Regions from separate parts of the Lysinibacillus sp. UGB7 genome, predicted to be linked through region 3. Evidence: riboswitches for the same ligand, from Rfam matches in the RefSeq annotation. Region 3 holds a riboswitch; each other region holds the start of a gene.

What was found. A riboswitch is a leader RNA that binds a small molecule or an ion and turns the genes downstream of it on or off. The one in region 3 is predicted to bind cobalamin.
Region 1: another riboswitch for cobalamin. It lies ahead of ACOMCU_RS12065 (ABC transporter substrate-binding protein); the one in region 3 lies ahead of ACOMCU_RS15230 (hypothetical protein).
Region 2: another riboswitch for cobalamin. It lies ahead of ACOMCU_RS12075 (hypothetical protein); the one in region 3 lies ahead of ACOMCU_RS15230 (hypothetical protein).

Annotation. Positions count from the first base shown of each region.
Region 1 covers NZ_JBMGUV010000011.1:96,599-99,885, reverse strand. Annotated here, with positions in the region: partial or broken gene ACOMCU_RS12070 (GTP-binding protein) at 1-800, opposite strand, end outside; cobalamin riboswitch at 976-1,160, shown strand; gene ACOMCU_RS12065 (ABC transporter substrate-binding protein) at 1,387-2,382, shown strand; gene ACOMCU_RS12060 (precorrin-3B methylase) at 2,478-3,149, shown strand; gene ACOMCU_RS12055 (class I SAM-dependent rRNA methyltransferase) at 3,173-3,287, opposite strand, start outside.
Region 2 covers NZ_JBMGUV010000011.1:101,107-104,393, forward strand. Annotated here, with positions in the region: gene ACOMCU_RS12075 (hypothetical protein) at 886-1,668, opposite strand; cobalamin riboswitch at 1,943-2,125, opposite strand; gene ACOMCU_RS12080 (NUDIX hydrolase) at 2,565-3,032, shown strand; gene ACOMCU_RS12085 (hypothetical protein) at 3,133-3,287, opposite strand, start outside.
Region 3 covers NZ_JBMGUV010000016.1:11,694-14,980, reverse strand. Annotated here, with positions in the region: gene ACOMCU_RS15235 (ABC transporter substrate-binding protein) at 290-1,243, opposite strand; gene ACOMCU_RS15230 (hypothetical protein) at 1,245-1,787, opposite strand; cobalamin riboswitch at 1,962-2,182, opposite strand; gene ACOMCU_RS15225 (glutathione peroxidase) at 2,336-2,881, opposite strand; gene ACOMCU_RS15220 (hypothetical protein) at 2,979-3,287, opposite strand, start outside.

The DNA of each region.
Region 1 (3,287 bases), on a different contig from region 3:
ACATGCAGCGTGCCTTGTAATGCTTTAATAAATGTTAAGCGCTGTTGCCCGTCATGGCGAATTTTAAATACCTCACCTTGAAACGGTTCGTCTTTTTTATATTTAGTCTCAGTGAGAAGGGAAAGTTGCATCAAAAATTCCTTGATGCCAATATCTTTTAAGGCAGACCCGAAAAAGCAAGGGAAGGCTAGCTCTTCCTTGATCATTGTTTGCAAACGGGTTAGACAAGTATGGTTCTCTAGCGTTTCAGCGAGAAAAGCATCGAGTAACTGTTCATCTCGCTCAGCAAGCCACTCCTTCATTTGACTCGATATAGAGTCAGTGCGGAGCGGTTCATTTATTAACAAAACATCAGCAGAAAATTCCTTTTGAAGCTGTTTCTTTACTGCTTCGACATCGGCCCCTTCACGATCGATTTTGTTGATAAAGAACAACGTTGGTACATGATACTGGCGTAGTAGCTGCCACACTGTTTCGGTATGGCCCTGTACGCCTTCGACTGCACTAACGACAAGAACGGCATAGTCCATGACACGTATCGCACGTTCCATTTCAGGAGAGAAATCCACATGCCCGGGCGTATCAATAAGCGTATATGTTTCATTGCCAACTTGCATGCGTGCTTGCTCAGCAAATATAGTAATGCCACGTGCACGTTCAATCGCATGATTATCTAAAAAAGTATCCTGGTGATCGACACGTCCGCGAGCTTGAATACTATTCGTATGATAAAGTAACTGCTCAGAGAATGTCGTTTTCCCTGCATCCACGTGAGCGAGTACGCCAATTGTTTTATACATAAAAATCCTCATTTCCATCGTACATTTCTCTTTATTGTAACAGAATTCACATAAAAAGATTTCGTGTGAAATAGTTAGTGTTTATGTTTAAATAGTGCTAGGTTATTAATCATTTTTATTATTGGATATTTTTGTGTGATTGCTATCAAATTTCACTTCTGCTAGTCTTTCAAGTAGAAATAAAATACATATTGGTGCAAATGGCTTTAGGTCATTTGCTTAAAAGGGAAATCGGTGCAAATCCGATGCTGTCCCGCAACTGTAAATGGGGAGTCTAGACTACATCCACTGTAGGAAACTATGGAAAGGAGTAGATGATGAGCCTAAGCCAGGATACCTGCCAATACATACATAATTTACTTCAGGCCACGAGGATGGCTGTAGTGACTGGTTGGAGAACCTGGATTAATTCACTATGATACCCTCTTGGAAACAAGGGGATTTTTTATGCCCTTTTTTAACGAATTGACGTCATAAGTCGTTATATTTGGGCTGAATGTTACTAGATTCAGTCAATAGAATATAGGTAGCAAAGAAGTCTTTGATTTCTTACTATACAGATTACATAACAAAGGGGAAAACAGACATGAACAAGTGGAAAGGCATATGGCTTATTCTTGTTATTGCGATGTTAAGCATTTTAGGTGCTTGCAACAGTAAGGATGAACAAGAATTAGCTGCGCAAAGTGAAAAGGTAGAACCAGCACAAGCTGAAACTACGGAAATAACGATGGAAAATAATGATACGAGGCAAGTTTATACAGAAGCGCCAAAAAAGGCGATTAGCTTAAATCAGCATGTCACAGAGATCATGCTGGCTCTAGGCCTAGAAGATTCAATGGTAGGTACAGCTTATTTAGATGACAAAATTTATGAGCCGTTACAAGCTGCATATGATAAAGTACCAGTTTTAGCTGAACAGTATCCATCGAAAGAACAAATAATTGATACAGAAGCTGATTTTTTATATGCAGGATGGAAAAGTGGTTTTAGTGAGAAGGGCGTTGGAACACCAGAAGAATTAGAGGCACTTGGTATCCACACATATTTACATACATCTTCTAGTATTACGAATCCAACGCTGGACGATATTTTCACCGATATTCGTAATATCGCATCCATTTTTCGAGTAGTGGATCGTGGGGAAGCTTTAATTGAGCAGATGACGAAAGAGGTAGAGTCTGTACGAGAAAAGCTACCACAAGATAAGGAAGCGCTACGAGTTCTTGTTTATGATAGTGGGGAAAAGGAAGTCTTTACAGCTGCACAAAACTTTATGAATGAGCTTGTTACAGTTGCCGGTGGTCACAATATCTTTGGCGATGTGGAATCAGGTTGGACAACTGTATCAAAAGAAGATGCAGTAGAACGTAATCCTGAAGTTATTGTTGTCATTGATTACGGTGCTACAACAGCCGAGGAAAAAATCAACTTTCTAAAAAATGATCCAGCGTTAAAAGAAACTGCAGCCGTAACTAATGAGCGCTTTGTTATTTTACCGCTATCAGCAGCATCAGAAGGGGTACGTGCAGCAGAGGCGATTCAAATTTTAGCGCAAGGATTCTATCCGGAGAATTTTTAACTCTTAAGCACAAAAGAAAATGAAATCCAAAAAGTAAATTTGTAATTAAAATGGGCTAGCAATTTGCTAGCTCTTTTTCATAGGGGGAGAGATTGGTGAACGCATTTCGTAATAATATTCCTGAAAAAACATTTGCAACACTCAATGCCAATGGAGAATTTGCACGTCTAGCCGTGAGTCCTGGTATGATTAATAAACACTATACGCCAGCCCAATTTCAAAAAATTGCGGAAGTTGTTGGTGAGGGTGGGGCCATTAAATATTCTGCATCGTACAGTATCCTTTTATCTGTACCTACGAATGGTGTGGAGCAAGCGATTAAGACATTACAACAAGCTGGCTTGTATATAGCAAAACAAGGTTCAATTGTTGCGATGAAGGCCTGTGATTTTTGCGATGGCGATAAAATGGAGGCCGCTGCGATTACAGAACAATTATACATTGCATTGGAAGGTTTAGAAGTTCCGAAAAGGTTACGATTAAATGTCAACGGTTGTGCATCCGCCTGCTATAATGCGATATATGATGATATTGGACTTGTTTATCAGAAGGACAGCTTTGACATCTATTTAGGTGCAGTTCCAATGGGTGTTCATGCACAAGCGGGTACATTATTTGCCAAACGTGTGTCGATTCAACATATAGAAGTCTTGCTTCATCAAATTATCACCCTATATAAAGACTATGCGCGTCCAGAAGAGCCGTTTTATAAATTTTACCGTAGAACAAATACCGCTGCATTTTGGCAACATCTAAAAAACGGGTGACTCGAAAAGAGCCACCCGTTTTTTTAGTTTAGTTTTTGAATAAAAACAACCTTTAAATAATTGAACTCAGGAAATTCACGAGGTACGCGGAAGTCCTTTGGTAGGCCGAATTCTTCAACAATTTTATAGCGAGTATTT
Region 2 (3,287 bases), on a different contig from region 3:
TCCCCTAGCGGAATCGTTGTCATCTTCAACTTGAAGCGGTGTCTTACTGACCGTTAATGCGGGATACATAAATCTTATCAATTATTAAGCAACGAAGGGGGTATATTTTTGAAAAAATCTATTTGGCTAGTTTATTGCAGGAAAATTCTTTGGCTAATTGGCTTACTCTTATTAGTAATGTTATTGTCAAAGATTGAAAAAATCATTCAACAAAATGTAAGTGAAACTTTCAACTTTATGCCTGTCATCTGGTCAAATCCATTCATTGCTGTTCTACTAGGTTTCTATATTTCGCTTATCATTGTAAAAAAATGGGTCACTCAACATAAATCTATCATTATTATGGTGTGTCGCTATTCCTTGTTTGTTACTTACGTTCGCTTACCCAGTTTTCGCTACATTTGAATCGTTGCCAATAACTATAAAAAAACCAATCATTTTGGATTGGCTACTAAACATTTATTCTTCGGATGTGTTCGGTATAATCGCTGGCATGTCACTCATCCTTAGTATGTTCAGCGCACCTAAAAATGATTGATAACTGGACTTAATGCATCCTTCCCTAGTTTCATTTAAGAGAATGATAAAAAAAATTCTCCACAAAAGTGGAGGATTCAGACTAAAGGCAAACTTAAATCTCTTTGATTTTGCCTTCAGTCTTTTGAATAAATAGTAAAAAACCGTTGATTTCCGCGGGAATCGCATGAGCGAAAAGGCCCCGCAGGAGCGTAGCGAAGAGTAGACTGAAGCCATGCCCGCGAAAAGCGTCCGCCGTAGCGGATCTCAACAGGTTATAGGTCCCTCTAAAAGAAAAAAGCTGTCAACAAACCAATTTTTTGAGTTTGTTGACAGCCTAAATGCACCACCAAGGTGGAGGAGTTACTTTTATAAAGCTTGCGCGGTACTATTTGTCTCTTCAATGAGTAAATAAGCAGGTTCCACAATGACATAGCCATGATTGTTTGAAAAATCAACTAACACAGTGCCCGGCTTACTTTTTAATAATTGTAAGTTATCGATAACTTGGAGCAATAGTTCATGACCATTGCCACGAGGATGCCAATTTAAATGGTAATCATTTAGTGTTTTTACAGCTTGCATAAATTGCGCATATTCGTGCTCTACGTATTTTTTTAGATTCGATAATTTATTTGACTCTCTTTTTGTCGCAATTACTAATGCTAAATCTGCTACATACGTCTCATAAAAACGCATGACCATCGAGCACAATAAATCATTTACACGTGCAGCGCTTAAAATCGGCTTTGGGTCCAAATGAAGTCTTTCTAAATTTGGTTTTGCACGAACCGAATCGATACGTGTAATTAAATGATACGCTTCTCCGTTCACTTCATAAACAATCGGATTGGTCGGCATATACATCCTAAAGCCATTCTTTCTTGTTTTTAACTCATCAGCTACATTTGCTTTGGCCAATAGATGTCCATCATACCCTTCATTTTGAATCCAGATGATTGCTTTGTTATATAAAATGCGATTAAATAATCGTTCGTTGCGAATAAGTCCTGTTGCTAAAAACTGATCGACAAGTGATTCGATGACGATTCTTGTCTTCGTCTGCTTACCAACTTCAGTGCGTGGATGCTTACAAATTTTCATAGCTGATTGATGCTTTTCCTGTGCTGTACATACATGAATATTCGTCATACGTGCATTCCTCTTTTCGTACATATTTTCAAAACGACAGGTGTACGGCCACTAAAAAAAAAAAACGGATTTCTTCTTCAATAAGAGGAAATCCGTTATGTAATGGCTATAACACCTTATACATATCATTCATCACGTAACATCAAACATCGCCAACATAGGAAAGAAACGGTTCGGTACCGAATAACTTCTTTTACTATGGGCGTTTGACGTACAGTGACAAACAGAATATTCTGTTTTGTCAACATGCCACCTCCTATTCCTCGTAGGGTTTTGGTGTGTACTCGTAATAGGCAGGTCTCCTGACTTACGGTCAACGCATCTTTCCCCTTCCCGTCTTTAGACAGTGGTATTCAAAAAAGACGCTCACATTTACAGTTGCGGGACAGTGTCGGACTTCCACCGACTTCCCTTTTAGTAAATTGATTCAATTTACACCTATTACTACACGCTATTCAGTTGTGAAAGAACGTGAACTACGTCACATTCCTTATAGATTACTAGTATTAATTGTAAAGAAGTGTTTTTACATTGTCAATTATAACAAAATATTCCATATACTTTATGATGGAGAGTATAGAGTCACTTGTTAGTTCTCTAAAATTACCTTTTTTTATTTTGATAGACTACATGCTAATGTGGAAGTTTTTTTTATAAAGTTCTATATAAGATATAATATAGTTATCAACGCACCCTTGCATTCAACTTGAGACTCTTTAAGAAAAGTTGTAAATGGCAAACATCAGCCTACATAGTTAAAAATTTTTTGACCGTAAAGTAGGACAAGGACTTGAAGGAAAAAAAGACACCGTCCATCTTTATAAAAAATTCTCTTCTGGAAAATAAAGTTAAATACAGAGACATTTGGGCTAAAACAAGGAATGAGGTAATCATTGATGAATGACTACATTAAAACAATGAGACAAATGATTGGACATGAAACTCTATTGACGATTGGATGCGGAGCAATAATTGAAGATGATATTGGACGTATTCTTTTACAAAAAAGGACTGACAATAATATTTGGGGCATCCCAGGAGGCATCTTGGAAATCGGAGAAACCTTTGAAGAGACAGTCAAAAGGGAGGTCTTTGAGGAAACTAATCTTATTCTGAACAATGTAAGTTTGTTTGGATTGTATTCAGGTAAAAATGGTTTTGCAGAGTACTCAAATGGAGATAAAGTATTTAGTGTTCAGATAATATTTTATTCAAACGATTATCAAGGCACTTTACAAATCAATGATGAAAGTAGCGAATTGCACTTTGTATCGAGAAATGAAATACCATTAAATCTCAATCCTCACCAAGCCCCATTCATCATGGATTGGCACAATGGTATGCCTACACCAGTAATAAAATGAAAACGTTCTTGAACTAATCAGGTACGGGGCCTTTGGGAAAATAAAAAAACAGTTAAGCTGCAATAGCCTAACCGTTATAGTAGAACGTCTTGAACTACCATTAATCGTTAAGTAATCCAGCACGAATCGTCTCAATATGAACATCAGCGCCTAGTTCAAGATTTTCAAGTTGAGCGCGCGTCATATAGTACATGCTAATACTTCCGTTAATACCGAGTCGAACTTCGAATAAAGTATTATCTATCTGCGTTATCT
Region 3 (3,287 bases):
ATCCTCTATTCTATAGAACCAATAAGGATAATACCAATTTTCACACTAATGCATTTCTGCACACAGCAATGCCTTTTCAGAATCACTAAACATCTATGCGTACGTAAAAACGGCTTCTAAAAGTAAATGCTGTGTGCACGCCAGCCGATCGGTGCGCTGCTGAACCTGAGCAGTTCTCGCCTTTACCCGAGCGCTTCTCGTCATTTCCTGATGTAATTGGGGCGGGGTATGATTCATAACATATCAAAAAGCCGTCCTAACTTATGGGACGGCTTTAAAAAGTCTTCAATTATTGAAATAACTCAGGATAGACAACTTTGGCTACTAGCTCAACCGCTTCGCCGATACGTGGACCAGGTCGACTGGATATATCAGCATCTATATAAAACACAACTTTGTTTTGAATGGCTGTAATCGTATTCCAACCATTGCGTGCAATGATTTCTGCCACAGGGTCTTCGCCGTAATTTACAGTTGTTAGAATGACTTCAGGGTTTTTAGCAATGACGTTTTCCTCAGAAACCTTTACCCAATCCTTTTTGTCAGCAAATACATTGTTCACTTTAGCCGCATTTAAAATTTCTTGTTGGAATGTACCTGAACCTGCTGTATAAATCTCTGGCTTCGGACTAATTTCCAAGTAAACATTTTTTTGTTTTTCTACATCTTTTACTTTTGCTTGAACATCAGCTATTTTAGCCTTGATGTCTTCATTTAGTTGATCACCTTTATCCTCAACACCCATGACAGTAGCAATTTGTTCAATATCTCCATAAACATCTTCAAATGAAGCTGCTGATTTAATAACAAATACTTTCACACCTGCATCTTCAAGTCCTTTTAACGCATCAACTTTACCATCAGTAGTGTAAGCAATCACCACATCCGGTTTTAATGACACAATGCGCTCGCTATTAAACGTCATAGAATCTGAAACACGTTCAATGTTCTGTGCTTCTGCTGGATATGTATCATATTCTGTAGCGCCTACGATTTTATCACCCGCACCTAATGCAAATAAAATTTCTGTATTGCTTGGCTGTAAAGACACAATAGTTTTTGGTACAGCATCAAATGTCACTTCTACACCACGATCATCTGTCACTTTATAGCCTGTTTCTTCAGCTGTATTTACTTCCTTCGATGTGTCCCCACTTTTCGCTTCATCAGTTGTACCGCAACCTACTAGGACAAGCGCTAACATTAAAATCGAAAGCCATTGAAAATTAACGAATTTCTTCACTTCACTCAATCTCCTTTTTCTTTTTCATTGGGTATGATTTACTTATAAACGGAATTTCAGCAATTCCTGCCTGTTGATTCATGTATACAGCCATAACGAAAAATACATTGGCCAGTAATCCTAAATAATCGAAAAGAATGGCTGGTACTTCTCGCTCCTCTGACACTTTGTGCAAGGCACGGTATGATTTTTTTGCTTCACTTCGACATAGATGAAGTGCAGCGGCAGCCTCCGTCCCTTGTGGTAAAACAAAGTTTTGAATTTCATCTCTAACATGTTCAACGTAAAAATCATAACGATCGCTCAGCCATGCTAAATCTCCATCAGTTACAGCTAATTTGCCACGTACTGAACCATTCACATGATAAGCCATTGGCAAAATTGCCATCAAATCGACCGCAACAACCTCAACTGTTTCTTTCTTTACAGCAGCCAAGGCTACGCCCACATGCGTTGTTAGGCTATCTGTTCGAATCTCATAATCGACCGTCGATACTTTTTCACGCATAAACGGATAACATGAATAACGCGCATCTTTTTTCAATCCTGAAACCCCACTTTCTTTCGTGAAAATATTCCTACTGGATTTGAGCTAAACGTGCATAAAAAAAACGCCCTCCCCCATTAATAGTGGAACGACGAAAATGCATAAGTAGCGTCGCTGTGACACGACATTGCCTATGTATTTGCCGCATATCCTCCTAACTTCCGAAGAGTACTTATACGCTCAAATAAAGATCGGTCTCCTGGCTTGTACAGTTCACTACCTTGTATGTAGCTATGTTATCATAATAACCTTCCCATCTACTAAAGTTATGAATCTTCGACAGTGGCTTATTTTTATGATTTTTTCTGCACTTACAGTTGCGGAAACAGCTCCGGTTTTACACCGAATTCCCGATTATGCTATGGACTAGCACCCTTATTCTGCAAGAATTATTCACTTGTAAAGCAGTTTATCATAGATTGTGATGAAAAAGTAGTTGCGAAATTGCAGAAAACTCGCTCAAAAACATACAGAACCTAGCACTATTTCCACATAACGATTAGCTATTTGTAGTTCTCCCCTGAAAATTCTATAATAATTACTGACTATAATATTTTTTCGATAACTTGTTCAATATCTAGTTGTGAATCAGTCGGTTCAAAGCGCGCAATCGTTTTACCATTGCCATCTACTAAGAACTTTGTAAAGTTCCAGCGAATATTACGACCATCTAAAAAACTAGGTGCTATTTGGAAAATAGCTTGCGCCAACATTTTTTCTTGCATATTTGCCTTCCCAAATTCGCGAAAACCCACTTCATGTTTTAAATAATTGAATAACGGATGTGTCGTCTCACCGTTTACTTGCACTAATTCAAAAATTGGGAACGTCACACCGTAGTTAATCTTGCAAAGTTGTGTTGTTTCCTCGCCATCTTCAGGATTTTGATTGTCAAATTGATCACAAGGAAAACCTAAAACAACGAAATTATTCTCGCCATATTTTTCATACATTTTTTGCAAATCCTCAAGCTGATAGGTAAAACGACATTGGTTTGCTGTGTTGACAATTAGCATAGGCTTTCCACGATAGGTTTCCATTGATAAAATTTCACCATTTGGCTTTTTCACTAAATAATTATAAATACTCATTTTTTAAACCCCTTTTATATTTTTTATGATTATAGCAATAAACCCTATTTTCTCCAATAAAAGAGGTTTAACATAAAAAAATAGCCATTACGCTTGTTTAACGAATGGCTGTCTTATATTTCTTTTTATATTTTGCATCTTGCTCTTCTTCAATTAATCTCTGTGCAATTTCCAATAGCTTCTTGTCGCTTGTGGCATCAAACAACTTTTTAAAGGATACAATAATATCATATCGAATGAGTGTCGAATGTTTCTCATCAATACATGTTTGGAATCTTTTTGCTAAATACGAAACAACTAAATCCCTTTGCACCTGTCCCGCAAGACCAATTTGCCAAATTGCTTGCAGACTATGTCTAGCTGTTACGGTTTTATCATCATATGTTACTGCCCAGATTTTCAAAAA